DNA from 2 places in the Streptomyces sp. A5-4 genome. Region 1 is predicted to be linked to the other one. Evidence: riboswitches for the same ligand, from Rfam matches in the RefSeq annotation. Region 1 holds a riboswitch; the other holds the start of a gene.
The links. A riboswitch is a leader RNA that binds a small molecule or an ion and turns the genes downstream of it on or off. The one in region 1 is predicted to bind cyclic di-AMP.
Positions count from the first base shown of each region.

Region 1 (4,765 bases):
GTTCTACAACAGCGGTGCGAGCCAAGGCAGGCAGAGCAGGTGGGCGGCCATCACGGCGGCCCCCTCAACGGGAGGGCAAGCGCCCACCCTCTGAGCCGCACTCTCGCCAACCGGCGCGCCTGAAGGCCGCTCAGAACGGTTGAGTAGACCAGCGCTTTTGCCCTTGGCACCGTGCGGGACTTTCCGAGCGTCTGAACGGCACGTGATTTCCCTCAAGGTGGCTACACGGAGACATGGAGTGATGACGGTCCCGACATCGATTCGGGTGCCATCATTGCCAAGATTGAATGGGAGGAGGCGCCGGGATTCGATCGACTCCACTCAAGGAGTACTTCGCCGACGCCCCGGCGACAATCGAAGAGCTTGTGGCGTTTCGGCACATCGAGACCGAGGAAGTCGATGAGTTTCAAGTGCATCACGTGGGCTTCAGTGAGCCTTTGGAACAGGTTCTCCGCAAGATTCGTGCTCGGCGAACGGCACCGTGCGCCTCGGAGCGCCGCAGGGCATGAGTGGACTGCCTCACGGTCCGTTCCCAGCTGAACCACTCAGCAGTCGGGCCTCATCTGGCTACCTTCGCCGTGGTCTCAGTTTGCTTACTTGTGACACAAAGGTGCGCTGGTCGGAAAGGCTGGATGCGTGAGCGGACGCGCTGGCACCCTCCGATCATCGGCTGGACTGGCCGACAAGGCGAACTTCGCTGACCCAGGGAAACAGGACAGAAGGGGTGCGGTCGATACCACCCAGCATGATTCTTCCTGGACTTTAATCCGTTGGTTGTGGGTTCGAGTCCCACACGGCCTACCGCTCAGCCCCAGGTCAGGGAGCATCTGATCTGGGGTTGATTCTGTTTCACGGGCCACGCCCCGCCCATGCCCCGTGGGCTGCCCCGGCGGTCGCTCCCCAAATCACCGCCCTGCGGCACGGTGGCGCGGCGCCCCGGGGAAAGTGGTGGAGCGGTGCTCCACGGATGGCGTAGAGTCAGGTTTACCGACGCGGGGTGGAGCAGCTCGGTAGCTCGCTGGGCTCATAACCCAGAGGTCGTAGGTTCAAATCCTGCCCCCGCTACTGAAGTAGTGGATGAAGGCCCGGACTCAATGAGTCCGGGCCTTTGTCGTGCCCCGGTACGCCCCCACTGCCAGTCCGTCCCCCAATTGGCCGACCTCGGTTAGCCGTCCGGCGCGGCTGCGGCCAGCCTGGGTGGGGCGCGGTACCGTCCGCAACCGGGCGCGGACTGGCAGGAGACCACAGGTGGGGAAGCAAGGCACAGCGGGTGGGGCGGGTGCCCGTACGACCCGGCGGTTCGTCCGGGCTATGCCCGCACTGCTGATCGTCGGCGGTTTGTTCTTCGACCTCATGACCCCGTCGAACTTCACGGCGTCGCCCCTCTTCGCCGCCGCCCCGCTGATCGCCGCCCCGCTCTTCTCCCTCAGCAACACCGTGCTGACCGGGATCGCCTCGACCCTGGCCATCGCCGGGCTGCACGTTCGTACGCAGACCGCGACACAGGTCGAGGCCGCCACCGAGCTGGTCACCGTGGTCACCGTGGCCGCCCTCGCGGTGGTCATCAACCGTGTCGTGCGGCGCAGCGACCGCGAGCTGGCCTCCGCCCGGGAGATCGCCGAGGCGGCCCAGCGTGCCGTGCTGCCCACGCCCGCCGACCGGATCGCCGGGCTGTACGTCGCGGCGCGCTACGAGGCGGCGCAGGCGGACGCCTTCATCGGCGGCGACCTCTTCGCCGTGCAGGAAACGCCGTACGGCGTGCGCCTGGTGGTGGGGGACGTCCGGGGCAAGGGGATGGACGCCGTGGAGGCCGTCGCGGTGGTCATCGGAGCCTTTCGCGAGGCCGCCGAGCAGGAGTCCTCGCTGGAGGGCGTCGCGCAGCGGCTGGAGCGGGCGCTGGCGCGCGAAGGGACCCGGCGCGACGGCCTCGACGCGTTCGAGGGCTTCACCACCGCCGTGCTCGCCGAGATCTCTCGGGACCGTGGAGTCCTACGGCTGGTCAACCGCGGCCACCCCGAGCCGTTGCTGCTGTACGCCGACGGGGCGTTGGACGTCATCGAGCCGGTCGAGCCCGCGCTGCCGCTGGGGATGGCCGAGCTGGGGGCCTGGCCGGACCGGGCGCAGGAGCACCCCTACCCGGCGGGGGCCACGCTGCTCCTCTACACGGACGGCCTGTCCGAGGCCCGCGACGCGGCGGGCGTCTTCTACGACCCGCAGGCGCGGCTGCGCGGCCGGATCTTTCCCGGGCCCGAGGAGCTGCTGGGCGCGCTCATCGACGACGTACGGCTGCACACCGGTGGCGGGTCCACGGACGACATGGCGCTGCTGGCGGTCGGGCGGCCCTCCGAGGGGCAGCAGGACCGGCGCAGGACCGTGGAGATCGTCAGGCGGGCCGAGCGGCAGAGACCGGCGGCAGCGGGCGGGCCGGGGCGCGGGGCAGGGGCAGGAGGCGCGGCAGCGGGCGCGCCCGACGGCGGGCCACCCCGTGCGGCGCCCGGCAGTGGGTTCGGCGATGAATCCGGCGATGGATCCGGGACGCGCTCCGGTCCCTGAGGACGCTGGAAAGGTCGCGTTCCGCCTTGCTGCGACGCTCCGTAGTCGTAGCGCACCGCTGCGCGTAACAATTGACGAACCGTCAAGAAATCGATGTTTGCTGAGTGTCGATCAACTCGACCCGTTGTGACCGATTGTGTCCCGCTAAGTCTGTGGCGAAGACGTTAACGATCACCAGGAACAGCTTGGAACCGGACCGGGTCTCTATTAACGTTCGATAACGCAGCGCGGTTGTCCCAGTCGTCGCAAGAGGCGACACCGTGTGCATGCGCCGAATTCCGCAAGGGAACCGGGGAACCATGTTCCTTGGGGTGAATCGGGCCGAACCTGGCCCGTAGGAGACCTTCCTGCTCCGAACCCGTCAGCTAACCCGGTAGGCGAGAAGGAAGGAAAGGAGCACGCCTCCGTGGCGTCCAACACCCCTGCCCCCGTGGCCCCCCTGCCCCCCTACGGGGTGCCGAACGACCCCGCCGACCTCATTCGCGGGGAGGGTACTTGGGAAGAGTGGAATCCCACCGAGGACTCCATTCGTCCCGTGCGCGGCAAGCACCGCGTGGCCAAGCAGCGCGGTGGCATCGCCCGCAGCTCCACGGTTCTGGGTGTCGGAGTCATCGCCGCCGTCGGCGCGGGCGGCATCGCCACCGCGCAGGACAAGCCGGCCGTCTCGATCTCCCTTCCGGACGCCATCACCGACTCGCTGCCCGACGCCAAGTCCCTTCCCGGCGTAGGCGCCCTGTTCTCCGGCGACGCGAAAGACTCCGGCGTCACCACGGGCGAAGCGGTCGTCGCCGCCACCCCGCTCACCACCGCCGGTATCAGCACCGCCGACGCGCAGCAGGGCACCACCGACGCCGGCGAGTTGCTCCGCGCCCGCATACTCCAGCAGGCCGACCAGCAGCAGGCCGCCGCGGACGCCGACGTCGCGCAGGCCGCCGAGTCGGCCGCCGCCGAGCAGGCCGCGGCGGATGCGAAGTCCCAGCAGGACGAGGCGAAGGCCGACGCCGCCGAGAAGGAGCGCAAGGCGGAGGAAGCGGCCAAGGCCAAGGCCGAGGCGAAGCGGCTCGCGAAGCTGGCCGCCAGCTACTCCCTGCCGACCTCCTCGTACACGCTCACCTCCACCTACGGCCAGTCCGGCTCGATGTGGTCCTCCGGTCAGCACACCGGGCTCGACTTCGCTGCCCCGACGGGCACGCCGGTCAAGGCCGTGCACGGCGGGACCATCAAGTCGGCGGGCTGGTCGGGCTCCTACGGCTACCGCATCGTCCTCGAACTCGATGACGGTACGGAGATCTGGTACTGCCACCTCTCCTCGATGAGCGTCACCTCGGGCGACGTCGGCACGGGCGACACCATCGGCAACGTCGGCGCCACCGGCAATGTGACGGGCCCGCACCTGCACCTCGAAGTGCACACACCCGGCGGCGACGGCGTCGACCCCGCGTCCTGGCTGCGCGGCAAGGGCCTCAACGTCTGAGACCTCGGGCCGGCTGCGGGAGTCCCGGAGCCGGCCGGGGAATGCATGTGCCCGCCATGCGGTTGATCAACCCATGACTTCTCTCCGCAAGCTGGGCAGCTCCGAGCTCGCCGTCTTCCCGCTCGCCCTCGGTGGCAACGTCTTCGGCTGGACCGCCGACGAGGCGCAGTCCTTCGCCGTCCTCGACGCGTACGTCGCCGGGGGCGGCAACTTCGTCGACAGCGCCGACTCCTATTCGGCCTGGGCCCCGGGCAACGAGGGCGGCGAGTCCGAGCGCGTCCTCGGCCGCTGGCTCGCCTCGCGAGGCAACCGCTCCGAGGTCGTCGTCGCCACCAAGGTCGGCGCCCACCCCTCGTACAAGGGGCTGGCCGGTACGAACATCAAGGCCGCCGCCGACGAGTCGCTGCGTCGGCTCGGCACCGACCACATCGACCTCTACTACACGCACTTCGACGACGAGACCGTGCCCGTCGAGGAGATCATCACCGCTCTCGACCAGCTGGTGAAGGACGGCAAGGTCCGCGCGATCGCCGCCTCCAACATCAGCGCCGAACGCCTCCGGGCGTCCCTGGCCTTCTCGGAGCAGGAAGGGCTGGCGCGCTATGTCGCCCTCCAGCCGCACTACAACCTCGTCTCGCGCGACACCTACGAGGGCGAACTCCAGGACACCGCCGCCGCCGCTGGCCTGTCCGCCGTCCCGTACTTCGCACTCGCCTCGGGCTTCCTCACCGGCAAGTA
Region 1 is NZ_CP178591.1:3,592,260-3,597,024, reverse strand. Features, by position in the region: tRNA gene ACLLJJ_RS16440 (tRNA-Met) at 992-1,065, shown strand; gene ACLLJJ_RS16435 (PP2C family protein-serine/threonine phosphatase) at 1,312-2,553, shown strand; cyclic di-AMP (ydaO/yuaA leader) riboswitch at 2,813-2,948, shown strand; gene ACLLJJ_RS16430 (M23 family metallopeptidase) at 2,960-4,027, shown strand; gene ACLLJJ_RS16425 (aldo/keto reductase) at 4,101-4,765, shown strand, end outside.

Region 2 (4,765 bases), 2.8 Mb from region 1:
CATGCACCGCACTTCCGCCGCCTCCGCCCGCTATGTACTTCCCGAGTTCACCGAGCGCACCAGCACCGGGACCCGGACCATGGACCCGTACTCCAGGCTGTTGGAGGAGCGCATCGTCTTTCTCGGAACGGCCGTCGACGACACCGCGGCCAACGACGTGATGGCGCAGTTCATGTACCTCGAACACGCCGCCCCCGACCGGGACATCTCGCTCTACATCAACTCCCCCGGCGGCTCGTTCACCGCCATGTCCGCGATCTACGACACGATCCAGTTCGTCACCTGCGACGTGGAGACGATCTGTCTGGGCCAGGCCGCGTCGTCGGCCGCCGTGCTGCTCGCGGCCGGCGCCCCGGGAAAGCGACTCGCCCTGCCGGGCGCCCGGGTGCTCCTGAGCCAGCCCTCCATCGACGAGCCCGTGCGGGGCCAGCCGTCGGATCTGGAGATCGAGGCGCGGGAACTGCTGCGCATGCGCGAGACACTCGCCGGGATGCTGGCTCTCCACACCGGGCAGAGCCTTGAGCGCATCGGTACGGACATCCAGCGCGACAAGATCTTCGACGCCGGCGCCGCCGAGGCGTACGGCCTGGTCGATCACATCGTGCAGAGCCGCAAGGACACCCCCGCCTGCCAACCGAGGTGAGCCGCGATGCCGCCGCCCGAACTGCCGCCACTGCCCGCACTGACCCGCGCCGAGGGTGAGTTCGTCGTCCGCTATCTCGAAGTGGTCGATCTGCTGGGACGGATCAACCCGGTGCGCGCCACGGACACCTATGGGGCAGTGCGCGCCGCGCAGGCCCCCGCATCGAAGGCTCCCGCGCTGCGGGACGCCCTCACCCTGATGCACCAGCGGGACGAAGCCCGGGTACACGCCGCCGCGCCGGCGCGGGCGCTGCGTGTCCTCGACGGGGAGCGGCGCTCGGGCCGGGTCACCGTGCCACCGTTCTCATCGAGTTGACGGCGCGCGGCTCGGCCCGCGAGCCGGTCGCAGTACGACACGCGCTCCCTCGAATGGCGTAGCGAACGGGTGGTCAGCGGTACCGCTCGACTTGCACATCCCAGCTACGCACCGCCCGGAATGAGCCACTCCGCCGCTGGTACAGCCGTCGCCACGCACCGACGGCGGGGGACGCGAACGCCCTTGTCCACCCGAACGGGTCAGTGGTGAGGAGCCTCACATAACGTCGTTTCAGCTCGGAAAACAGACGGGTCATGGGTCAAGATCCCTGGGACGACAAGCCCCTGCCACACGGCGGGGCGGTCCGGGTGGACGCTGAGTCCTGCCGCTTCCCGGATGCCTGGTCGACAGAGTGCAACGGCAGGAGTGGAAGACCCAAGCGCGTCGGGGTGGCCTGTTCGCACGGCCGTCCCTTGGGGTGAAGCCGCTTGACGCGGCCGGACATCTTCGCCTGTCCGAACCCGACAGGTCATCCTTCACAGGCGGCTGACGAAGGGTCGCGTATGACCGCGCAGATGAATGTTCCGTCGCTGATGACCAGAACCGGAGCGGCTTCGGCCCTCACCCTTGCCGTGCTGGGTGCCTCGATGCTGGCGCCAGGAGCAGCGAGTGAGGCGCAGGCCGCCCCGGCGCACTCGACGAAGGCACTGAAAGTGGCCGCGTCGAAGAAGGGGGCCCCGTACGGGTACGGGGCAGCGGGTCCCAACCGGTTCGACTGCTCGGGGCTGACGCTCTACTCGTTCAAGAAGGCGGGCAAGCGCCTGCCGCGCACCGCCCAGTCCCAGTACAACAAGACCCGCCGCATCTCCTCCTCCAGCAGAGTCCGGGGCGACCTGGTCTTCTTCCACTCCGGCCGGAACGTCTACCACGTGGGCATCTACGCCGGCAGTGGCAAGATCTGGCACTCCCCCAAGCGTGGGTCCGTGGTGCGACTGGAGAGGATCTGGTCCAGGAGCGTCTGGTACGGCAGGGTGCGCTGACCGGCCTCGGCCGCACCCCGGTGACGGCCGGGGCGGTCGGGGCGACGGTGTGGTCCGCCGTCACCCCGACCGCCCGCCCGTCGCAGCCCCTCCCGATTCCCCCGGCGGCGCGGTCACACCGCCCCCAGCGGCCCGGCCAGCAGGATCAGCCCCAGCACGGCGAGCGCGCCGCCGCTGACCGCCTCGACGGTGCGGGCCGCGCGCGGGCGCCGCAGCCAGGGGCCCAGCCGGTCCACCAGGAGCGCGACCGCGGGGAACCAGAGCAGGGCCAGTACGACGACGATCATGGCGAGCAACAGCGTCCTGGGAAGCGGCGGCCGGCCCTCGGGCACGAACTGGGGCAGCAGGCTGAGGAAGAGAACCGGCGCCTTGGGGTTGAGCGCGTTGGTGAGGAAACCCTGCCGAAGGCTGCGTCCGACACCGCCCACCGCCTTCTTCTCGCGCTCCGCGTCCGGCCGACCCTCGGGCGCGGAAGCACGCACCGACAGCAGCGCACGGCAGCCCAGGTAGAGAATGTAGGCGCCACCGAGCAGCTGGATCGCACGGAACAGAGCCGGTACGGCGACCAGTACGGCGGCGAGCCCCGCGACGGCCAGTGCGGTGTGCACGAGCAGTCCGCCCGCGACGCCCACCGCGCTCGCCACCCCCGAGCGACGGGACGCCAGTGCGTTGCGTACGACGACCGTGAAATCCGCGCCGGGCATGGCGACCATGCCCGCGGCGACGCCGGTGAAGGCGATCAGTTGTGCGTCCATGCTCCCCATCCTGGACCGGCCGGGGCTTTAGCATGTACTTGCAATCTTCATGGTCTGCCTAAAGGAACTGTTGGGGGTCGGCCCGCCCCCGGGGAGCTCAGCATGTACGACCCGACGAGGCTGGCGGCGTTGGTCGCGGTCGCCGAGGCCGGTTCCATCACACGCGCAGCCACGCGCCTCGGCTACACCGCGCCCGCACTGTCGCAGCAGCTCGCCAAGCTGGAACGCGAGACGGGCGCCACTTTGCTGGTGCGCCACCATCGCGGGGCCAGGCTGACGGCCGCGGGCGAACTGCTGGCGGTCCGGGCCCGGCGGGTGCTCGGCGAGCTGGACCTGGCTCGGCACGAACTGGCGCAGCTGGCGGGCCTGTCCGGCGGCCGGCTCCGGGTCGGCACGTTCACGACGGCCGGCATCCATCTGCTGCCGCCGGTGCTCAGCGCGTTCCGCCGGGCGCATCCCGATGTGGAGCTGGTGGTCGCCGACTACGAGCCGCCGGACGGGGTCACCGCGGTGGCGGCCGGCGAGGCGGACCTCGCTCTGACCCACAGTTACGAGCCCGCGCCGACCGCGCCCCCGCCCTCCGGGGTGGCGGCGGAGCGGCTGCTGGTCGAGGAGCTGGTGCTGGTGACGGCGCCCGGCCATGCGCTGGCCGGGGGCTCGGAGCGGCTGCGCCTGGCGGACCTGGCCGGACAGCCGCTGATCAGCAGTGCGCCGACCCATCCGCCCCGCCAGGGCGTGGAGGCGGCGCTGGCCGCGGCGGGGGCGACTCCGGCGGTGGTGTGCGAGTCGCCCGGGTACGCGCTGGTGTGCGCGCTGGTCAGTGCGGGGCTCGGCGTGGCCGTGGTGCCCGAGATGGTCGCCGCGATGGCGACGACCCCCGTGGGATCGCGGGCGCTGGCGGACGCCGGACTGCGGCGCACCATCTCGGTGGTGCACAGGACCGGTGAACGGAGCCCGGCCGCGGACACTCTGCGGGCCCTGCTGCGCGGCGCGTTCGGGCGGGCCGCCGGTACCGGCCGAGGCGGCGGTACCGGCTGAGCCGGGCCCGCGACGGGGACTGCCCCGGCCCGTCAAAGCGCCCTGAAATCAGTGCTGTTCGGGCACGGGCCGGCTGGTCGGGCCTACGCCTGGACGGGTGTCTGGACAGGGGCGCGGACCGGGGCGGTCCACGGCAGCGCGATCCAGACCGTCTTGCCGCCCTCGGCCGTGGGCGTGACGGACAGCCGTCCGCCGAACTCCGCGGTGAGACAGCGGATGATCACCATGCCGCGTCCGTTGTCCTGCTGGACGGCGGCGGGCAGCCGCTTCGGCCACCGCGGGTGGCTGTCGGTGACGCCGATGCGCAACTGGTCGTCCCGCTCCAGCTGTACGTCCACGGTGAAGGTGGGCGACCGTCCGAGTGTGTGCTGCACCGCGTTGGTGGCAAGCTCCGAGACGATCAGCCGGACCATATCGGCGGCATCAGAATCCGGCGGCATGCCCCAGCCGCCGAGAATCTCCGCGACGTATCTCCGCGCCGCGGAGACCGAGGCTGGATCGCTCGGCAGAGTGACGGATGATTCCTGCTGGTCTGCCATGGCGACGCTGTCCCTTTCCCACCGGGGCCGGACTCCGACTCGTAGCGGATTCAACTTCGAGGGCGGCCCCGTATTGTGCTCTGCGCCAGAGTGACACTCATGGTGCCGTGATAGGTGGCGATCATCCAAGATATGCATATATCTGTCGCTCGAAGCGGTGAACTCTGCTACGCGAGAGCGTATTTGGGTTGCAGAATGGCGCATCGGCGCGGGGCGGAGGGAGTCGATATGCGGAACGGTCCCGCGGTGCGGCGACGCAAGCTGGGGCAAGAGCTGCGCAGGCTGCGCGATCGCGCCGGGCTGACCAGCCCGGAAGCAGCATGTCTCGTCGGGTGGCACCAGTCGAAGGTGAGCAGGATCGAGACGGGCCGCAGCGCGGTCAAGGCGACCGACGTGGCCCGATTGCTGAATGTGTACGAAGTGTGCGATCCGCAGCTCCGGGCGTTGCTTGAGGCGTTGGCCGGTTCCGTGAACGACGCGGGAAACCGTTGGTGG
Region 2 is NZ_CP178591.1:836,839-841,603, forward strand. Features, by position in the region: gene ACLLJJ_RS03750 (ATP-dependent Clp protease proteolytic subunit) at 2-643, shown strand; gene ACLLJJ_RS03755 (hypothetical protein) at 650-958, shown strand; cyclic di-AMP (ydaO/yuaA leader) riboswitch at 1,286-1,458, shown strand; gene ACLLJJ_RS03760 (C40 family peptidase) at 1,462-1,938, shown strand; gene ACLLJJ_RS03765 (LysE family translocator) at 2,052-2,693, opposite strand; gene ACLLJJ_RS03770 (LysR family transcriptional regulator) at 2,796-3,731, shown strand; gene ACLLJJ_RS03775 (ATP-binding protein) at 3,815-4,270, opposite strand; gene ACLLJJ_RS03780 (helix-turn-helix domain-containing protein) at 4,499-4,765, shown strand, end outside.
Region 2: it holds a riboswitch for cyclic di-AMP, as region 1 does, so the genes downstream of both, ACLLJJ_RS03760 (C40 family peptidase) here and ACLLJJ_RS16430 (M23 family metallopeptidase) in region 1, are expected to answer to the same signal.